Linked DNA regions of Prosthecobacter dejongeii. The protein of the gene in region 2 interacts with the protein of the main gene of each other region in a pairwise test. Links are inferred from orthologs where the notes say so. Each region holds a gene or a part of one and is shown on either strand. Other genes may lie near its edges. The genes, in order: dnaE and dnaX.

Evidence for each region.
Region 1: the proteins of dnaX (region 2) and dnaE interact in binary tests that used the Escherichia coli proteins (3 or more experiments, as listed by UniProt). The link is inferred for Prosthecobacter dejongeii from one-to-one orthologs.

The regions. Positions count from the first base shown.
Region 1 is NZ_JACHIF010000001.1:1,144,055-1,148,472, forward strand. What follows is about bases 22-4,211. They hold dnaE (DNA polymerase III subunit alpha), read right to left. Parts: upstream 3,816-4,211; coding sequence 222-3,815; downstream 22-221. Other genes in these bases: pyk (pyruvate kinase), read right to left, coding at 22-84; HNQ64_RS04555 (transglycosylase domain-containing protein), read right to left, coding at 3,906-4,211. In the rest of the region: more of pyk, read right to left, coding at 1-21; more of HNQ64_RS04555, read right to left, coding at 4,212-4,418. UniProt on the Escherichia coli protein: DNA polymerase III is a complex, multichain enzyme responsible for most of the replicative synthesis in bacteria. This DNA polymerase also exhibits 3' to 5' exonuclease activity. The alpha chain is the DNA polymerase catalytic subunit.
Region 2 is NZ_JACHIF010000002.1:521,080-524,229, forward strand. Bases 83-3,004 are described here. They hold dnaX (DNA polymerase III subunit gamma/tau), read right to left. Parts: upstream 2,594-3,004; coding sequence 572-2,593; downstream 83-571. Other genes in these bases: HNQ64_RS07365 (PQQ-dependent sugar dehydrogenase), read left to right, coding at 83-130; HNQ64_RS07370 (YbaB/EbfC family nucleoid-associated protein), read right to left, coding at 223-537; HNQ64_RS07380 (hypothetical protein), read left to right, coding at 2,711-3,004. Outside these bases: more of HNQ64_RS07365, read left to right, coding at 1-82; more of HNQ64_RS07380, read left to right, coding at 3,005-3,150. UniProt on the Escherichia coli protein: Part of the beta sliding clamp loading complex, which hydrolyzes ATP to load the beta clamp onto primed DNA to form the DNA replication pre-initiation complex.

The DNA.
Region 1 (4,418 bases), on a different replicon or contig from region 2:
TTCCATGAGGTTAAGGATGACTTCAGCGGACTCGGTGGCAGGCCCGAGGGTGCAAAGGATCTTGGTTTTACGCATGTGCGGCATGGTTGAAGGGGGGGCCGGGAGATTCAAGCGGCAATCCTGCCATGAAGCATGAGACAGGCCATGGTTACGATGCAGTCAGCAAGACCTCAGATTGCCCAAGAATGGGGTCCCTCCGGCGATCATCCCTGCCTGTCCGACTACAGCCAGATCATGAGCTGCTGCACGAGGTCCTTGGTCTGGGTGACGCGGTATTCGTCGCCGGCTTGGAGGCGGACTTTGTTGCCGGTGCTGCTGTTGTTGAACTCAAAGAGGACGGGTAGCTCGCCAGGGAACTGGGTGAGGACTTCGTGGATCCGGTCGAGGTCAATCTGGCTGTGGCGGCGGCAGTCCAGGCGCAGCAGCAGGGGTTTGGGCGGGGCCGGGGGCGGTGGGGGCTTGACGGGGGCTTCCACCCCAGCTTCACCGGCATTGGCCACGCGGGCTTTTTTAGGGGAGAGGGGCTTGGCATCGCCGAGGGTGAGGCGGTTGCCCTCCGTACGCTGGTCCTTCATGCAGCGGCAGCGCAGGCCCAGTACGGCACCGACTTTGAGGAATTCTTTGAACTTCTCATACTCGTCACTCCAGACCATCATCTCGATCTGACCCGTGAAGTCTTCGAAGGTGAAGGTGGCGAAGGGGCGGTTGTCCTTTTTCGAGTATTTGACGTCCAGGCTGTTGACGATCCCGGCGATGAAAACCGTCTGCGGTTTGGCGCTGGTGTCCACTTCTTCCAGGGCGATGATCTTCGTGAGTTTGCTGGATTCGAAGTTGCCACGGTAGCTGTCCAGAGGGTGGCCGCTGACGTAGAATCCGAGCAGCTCTTTTTCAAAGGCCAGGGTCTCATCCATCGTCCAGGGTGTGATCGGCACCTGGGCGGCGGCCTTTTTAGGCGGGGCCATGGCAAAGTCATCAAAGAGGCCACCTTGGCCGGCTTTTTTGTCCCTTTGCGCGGAGGCGGCGGAGGCGAGCACCTGCTCCAACTTCGCAAAGAGGGAGGCCCGGTGTTCTTTGGTGAAATCAAAGGCGCCCGACTTCACCAAGGCTTCGAGCAACTTCTTGTTCACGGCACGGGTGTCCATGCGCGCAGCAAAGTCTTCGAGGCTTTTGAAGGGACCGTTTTTCTCGCGCTCTTCGATGGCGGCAGCCATGGCCCCTTCACCGACGTTTTTCACCGCGCTGAGGCCGAAGCGAATGGCATTGGGCCCCTCAATGTTGGGGTCGGCGTCCTTGGTGCGCTCAGGCGAAAACTTGAGGAGTGAGCGATTGATATCGGGCGGCAAAATGGCCATGCCCATGCGCAGGGATTCGCTGACGAAGTTGGCGATCTTGTCCGTGTTGCTGACTTCCAGGCTGAGCACGCCCGTCATGAACTCGACGGGGTAATTGGCCTTCAAGTAGGCCGTGCGATAGGTCACGATCCCGTAGGCGGCGGAGTGCGATTTGTTGAAACCATACTGGGCGAATTTTTCGAGCAAGTCGAAGACCGCGTTGGCCTGTTTGTCGCCGATGTCGTTGGTCTTTTTACAGCCTTCGACGAAGGCGATACGTTGCCGAGCCATCTCGGCCAGGTCCTTCTTACCCATGGCTCGGCGCAGCAAGTCGGCCTGACCGAGGGTGAAGCCAGCCAGCAAGTTGGCGGCCTGCTGCACCTGCTCCTGGTAAACCAAAATCCCGTAAGTTTCCTTGGCGATCTTCTCCAGCAGCGGGTGTGGGTACTCCACTTCTTCCAGTCCCTTTTTACGCTGAATGTAGTCGGGAATGAACTGCATGGGCCCCGGACGGTAGAGGGCCAAGATAGCGATGATCTCCTCGATCTTGTCCGGACCGAGCTGTTTGCAGGTATTGATCATCCCGCCAGATTCCATCTGGAACACGGCGACTGTTTCGCCCCGTTGCAGCATCTCGAAGGTCTTCACATCATCCAACGGTGCGTCGGAGGTGTTGAAGCCGGGCACGCGTTTTTGCACCCACTGCTCCGCCTCCTGGATGACCGTCAGCGTTTTCAGGCCCAGGAAGTCCATCTTGAGCATGCCCAGTTCTGTGAGCGGCTTCATGGCAAACTGGGAGACGATTTCCTCTTCGTTGCCGCGAGTCAGGGCGATGAAATCGTAAAGGGGCCGATCTCCGATAACGACGCCTGCCGCGTGGATGCCCGTGCCACGGGTGATGCCTTCCAGGAAGGTGGCGTGCTTCCACAGCTCTTGGGCGTTGCTATCGTTTTCGATGTAGGCCTTGAGCTCCGGATTTTTGTCAATGGCTCCATCAATGTGGATCATTTTCCCCGTGGCTTTATCCTTCTTGTCCTCACCCGCGAGCGTGATGTTCAGCTCCGTGGGGATCATCTTGGAAAGGCGGTCTGCATCGCCATAGCTCCAGCCGAGCACACGGCCGACATCGCGCACCACGGACTTCGCACCCATGGTACCAAAGGTGATGATGTGGCTGACGCTGAGGTCGCCATACTTTTCACGCACATACTGAATGACCTCACCACGACGGGTCTGGCAAAAGTCGATGTCGATATCGGGCGGGCTGACGCGTTCCGGGTTGAGGAATCGCTCAAACACCAGTTCAAAGCGCAGCGGATCAATGTCCGTGATGCCGAGCACGAAAGCGACGACGGAACCTGCAGCCGAACCACGCCCTGGACCCACGGGAATGCCGTGTTCACGGGCCCAGTTGATGAAGTCCCACACGATGAGGAAGTAACTGGTGAAGTTCTTTTCTGCGAGCAGGGCAAGTTCGTAATCGAGACGTTTGCGCAGGGCTTCATCATTGAGCGCGCGGTCACGCCCGTAACGACGAATGAGGCCTTCTTCGCAAAGGTGACGCAGGTAGGCGACGCGGTCGGGCCAGTTTCCCTCCACCCCTTGCATGGGATATTGGGGGTAACGGTCAATGCTGGTGGAGTCCAGGCGGATGTCCAGATGGCAGCGTTCGGCGATCTCCAAGGTGGCATCGCAGGCCTCCGGATTCTCGCGGAAAAGCGCGCGCATTTCCTGGGCGGTTTTGAAGTACACCTCGGGAGAATAGGTGACGCGGTTGACGTCGTGCACGTTAGCCCCAGACCCGACACAGATGAGGATGTCGTGGCTTTCATGATCTTCGCGATTCATGAAATGCACGTCGTTGGTGGCCACCGTCTTCAGGTCGTACTGCTTGCCCCACTGGATGAGTTGGCGGGCGGCAGTGCGCTGCTGCTCCATTCCATGATCCGTGAGTTCCAAGTAGAAATTCTCTGGGCCGAAGATGTCGCGGAATTCGATCAGGCTTTTTTCGGCCTCGTCTTTGCGGTCCGTCAGCAGGAGTTGGTTGATCTCGCCATTGAGGCAGCCGCTGAGGGCGATGATGCCTTTGCTGTATTGTCGCAGCAGGGCTTTATCCATGCGCGGCGTATCGCCGAATTTACCGAAGAGATGCGCCTCGGTGACGATGCGGGAGAGGTTTTCATAACCTTCGTTGCTTGAGGCGAGTAAGGTGAGGTGGGAGGCACTTTTTCGGCCCTGCACCTCCTTCTTCTCATGCATGGAGCCGGGGGCTAGATAGACCTCGCAGCCCAGGATGGGTTTCACCTTGGCCTTTTTGGCCGCCATGTAGAAATCAATGGCCCCGTAGAGGTTGCCATGGTCCGTCACGGCCACCGCAGGCATCTCCAGCTCTTTCGTGCGGGAGACGAGGTCATCTATGCGGACCGCGCCATCGAGGAGAGAGTATTCAGAGTGGAGATGAAGGTGGACAAAGGAATCTGCCATTGGCCTGCCTAGGGTAGCCAGAAGGACGCACTTTTCTCTCCAAAAATGCACCGGGCTGGAGATTCATCTCCAGCCCTGCTGCCAGCAGCCTCACAGCTCGATTTTCATGGCCGGTGGCGGCTTCAGTTTGATGACGGGCTGTTCATCGGCATCTCCCTCATCCACGCCCACGGGGACGGCGCGCAGGATGGGGGTGCCATCGTCATTGACTGGACGGGCCCGCAGGATGGGCTTCTCCGCGTTGTAAGGATCGGCCCCGAGGATGATGGGGTCTTGGAGGTGGACGGCCTCGATGTTGGCAAACTTACCCGCCTGCGCGAGCAGGGCAGAGTCAGCCGTCTGGGTGATGGCCTGGTGAAAGGCCTGCAAGTCGGCTGGCAAGCCCTCCCCTGTGTGGACGGGGCAGGTGGTGTTAAAGCTGGTGCCGGGGCGCAGATACTCGGAGTAAGTGCTGCGGACGGAGCGCTCCACCCCATCTGGACCCTTGACCTTGTCATAGCAGAAGTCGGTCGCCCGTAGGCCACTGACGCGGCAGATCTCGATGCGCTCAGCAGACTCGGGTGGATTGATGTCCTGGGGGGCGCGGCCTTTCGTGGAGGCATT
Region 2 (3,150 bases):
GACGCCCGACGGGGATGTCTGGGGGCGACCTGTCGGGGTAACTGTGGCCAAAGATGGTGCCTTACTGGTCAGCGATGATACGGGCGATTGCCTGTGGCGTGTGGCCTATGAGAGTGCAGGAAACAGGTGAGTGAGATGGAACACATCCTGTCACCCCCACCCACGGAATAACAAAATGTGTGGCCACTCTGCGCTCAGAGCGCAGGTGGCTACATCGCATCTTTAAAAACCGAGTCCTGGAGGGAGGCCCAGGCCGCCCGTCATTTTGCTCATTTCGGCCGCCTGAGTGTCCTTTACTTTTTTCTGGACCTGCTGGACGGCGGAAAGGAGGAGGTCTTGGAGCATGTCCACATCTTCGGGATCCACCACTTCTTTGGCGATCTTGATGCTTTGGATATCGCCGTGACCATTGGCTGTGACGATGATTTTGCCGCCTGCGACAGTGGATTCAAAGGATTTGGTGGCGAGCTGAGCCTGAGACTTTTGCATCTGGCTCTGCATGTCCTGCACCTGCTTCATCATTTTCTGGATGTTCATGGAAAAATAGTAGGGGGTTAAAGTGATTGAGGGATTAAGATTGGGGTGCAGTGGTGCCTGCTAGCTTCAGTTTGAATTTCTCGATGGCGCTCTTGATGAGCGGATCGTTTTGAAAGTCGGCAGTGATATCTTCGGGTGTGGCTGCTTCATTTGTTTCTGGAGCAGGTGCTTCTGCGGCTGGAGCCTTCTCCCTTGGCCGTTCCACGACGGGTATAGGGGCTGTAGCCGGGCGCGGGGGGGCACTCGGGGCTGGGGCTGGTGTGGCTACAGGCAGGTCCAACGCACCGAAAAGTTCTGCCGCCGGTGGTGGTTTCAGACTCGGGTCCACGATCATTTCAAACTTCATTGGCGTACCAAGGATGTCTTGTGCAAGACCTTCGAGGAAGGTGCGCTGATTGTCGCGGGCGAGGCTCTCTTTGGCGTGGCTTTCGCTGGATGGAAAACCAAGTTTGATGGTCCCGCGCGCCATGGACATGACGGTTGTGGCTTCTAGCCACGAGGAGATGAGCGGGCGCTTTTGCTGGACACGCCCCAGGAGTTCGAGGCGGAATTCTTCATTCGTTAATGAAGGCGCTATAGGGGCCGGGGAAGGAGCTGCAATAGGCGCCGAGGTCGGTTTGGGAGTCGGTGCTGGTTCAGGAGCAGGAGCAGGAGCAGGAGCAGGAGCAGGTTGGGGCTCGGGTTCCGGTGCGGCGGCTGGAGGTGGCTCGGGCTCAGGAACTGGTGCAGGTGCAGGTGCAGGTGCAGGTGCAGGTGCAGGTGCAGCAGCCAGGGGCGGGAGAGCCTCTTCGATGATGACGGGTGCGGGCTCGGGGGCCTTGGCCAAAGGGGCTGGTTCGGGAGGCTGAGAGGGGGCGATCTCCACCGGGGCGGCGCGGCGCGGCGCGGGCTGTGGGCGCGGGGCAGGGCGGGGCACGGTGACGGTGCCGTTGCCCTCTAGGGCTTCGATGACGTCGCTGATGCTGACTTCGTTATAATGCTGCACAGCCTGGATGACTCCCAGCTCGAAATGCAGACGCTTATTGGTCGCCCAGCGCATGCGTGCATCCACTTCGGCGAGTCCATCGACGATTCGCAGAAGCTGGTCCGTACTGGCTATCTGGGCCTGGTAGCTGACTTGTTCAGCGATGTCAGGCTCCAGATCTTCGGCCGCAGCATCGGGGTCAGCTTGGCTAACCAAAAGCGTGCGAAAATGCTGGATGAGATCTCCTAGCATGCGGCCGAGGTCCTTGCCAGCCTCACTGGTGTCATGAACGAGGCGGAGGGCACTGACGGTGTCGCTATCCAAAATGTGCTGCGCCATCTTTGCCACGGACTGTACAGCAGTGAAGCCGAAGATTTCCAGCACATCCACTTCACGGATGGTATTGCCGCAGAAGGCCACGAGTTGATCCAGCATGGACTGGGCATCGCGCATACCGCCATCGGCCCCTTTAGCAATGGCAAACGCTGCTTTCTCATCCAGATCCACGTTTTCCAGGGTGGCGATGTGGAGGAGATGCTTTGCAATGATGGTGTTTGGGATACGGCGCAAATCAAACCGCTGGCAGCGACTGATGATGGTGGGCAAGATCTTGTTCGCCTCTGTCGTCGCGAAGATGAATTTTACATGATCAGGCGGCTCTTCTAGGGTCTTCAACAGCGCATTGAAAGCGGCGGTGGAGAGCATGTGGACCTCATCAATGTAGTAGATCTTATAGCGGCAGCGGGAGGGGGCGTATTTGACGCTTTCCCGCAAATCACGCACCTGATCCACGCCATTGTTGCTGGCACCGTCGATTTCCAGCACATCTAGGCTCCGGCCTTCAGCGATTTCTTTGCAGAGCTCGTCTTCGGGATCAAATTCAATGCTGGGCCCATTCGGGCAGTTGAGGGCTTTGGCGAAAATGCGTGCCGTGGAAGTCTTCCCCGTGCCACGCGGGCCGACGAAGAGGTAGGCATGAGCCAGACGGTTCTGCGCGATGGCATTGCGCAGGGTGCGGACGACATGCTCCTGGCCGAGCACATCGGCGAAGGTTTTGGGGCGATACTTGCGGGCGAATACCTGATAACTCACGCTGTGATGCTAGCGTGTGTGGCGGGGGAGGCGAACAGATTTTGGGGAAACTCATCCACATCCTTGGCTTTCCTGGGAAGGATGCTCTAGGATGGCAACATGTGGCCGATTAAATGTGTGCTTTTCCCCCTGGTCCTAGCGCTGGTGCTCCCAGGCTGTGGGCTATTCAAGAAGAAAAAAAAGCCGGAGCCGCAAGGTCCCAAAACCACCGTGGTAGGCATCGTAGAAATGGTGAACCCTGAGCAAAATTACGTGCTCATCCGCTGTGACGTCGTGCCCAATCTCGGTACGGGAACAGAGCTGGTGGCCATGGATGCAGCCGGAACGGAGGCTAAATTAAAGCTGACCCAGGAACGCAAAGGCCGCTACCTGACGGCTGACATCGAGTCTGGTCAGCCCAAGGTGATGAATTTGGTGGTCCGTCGCACCCGCGGAGATGGGCCTTTGGATGCGCCAGTAGTCCCTACGCCTGTTCCTGGTAATCCGCCAGGGGGGGCGGCACCGATGCCCCTCATGCCGACTTTGCCAGCTTTTTCATTGGATTCAGTGACCTCTCC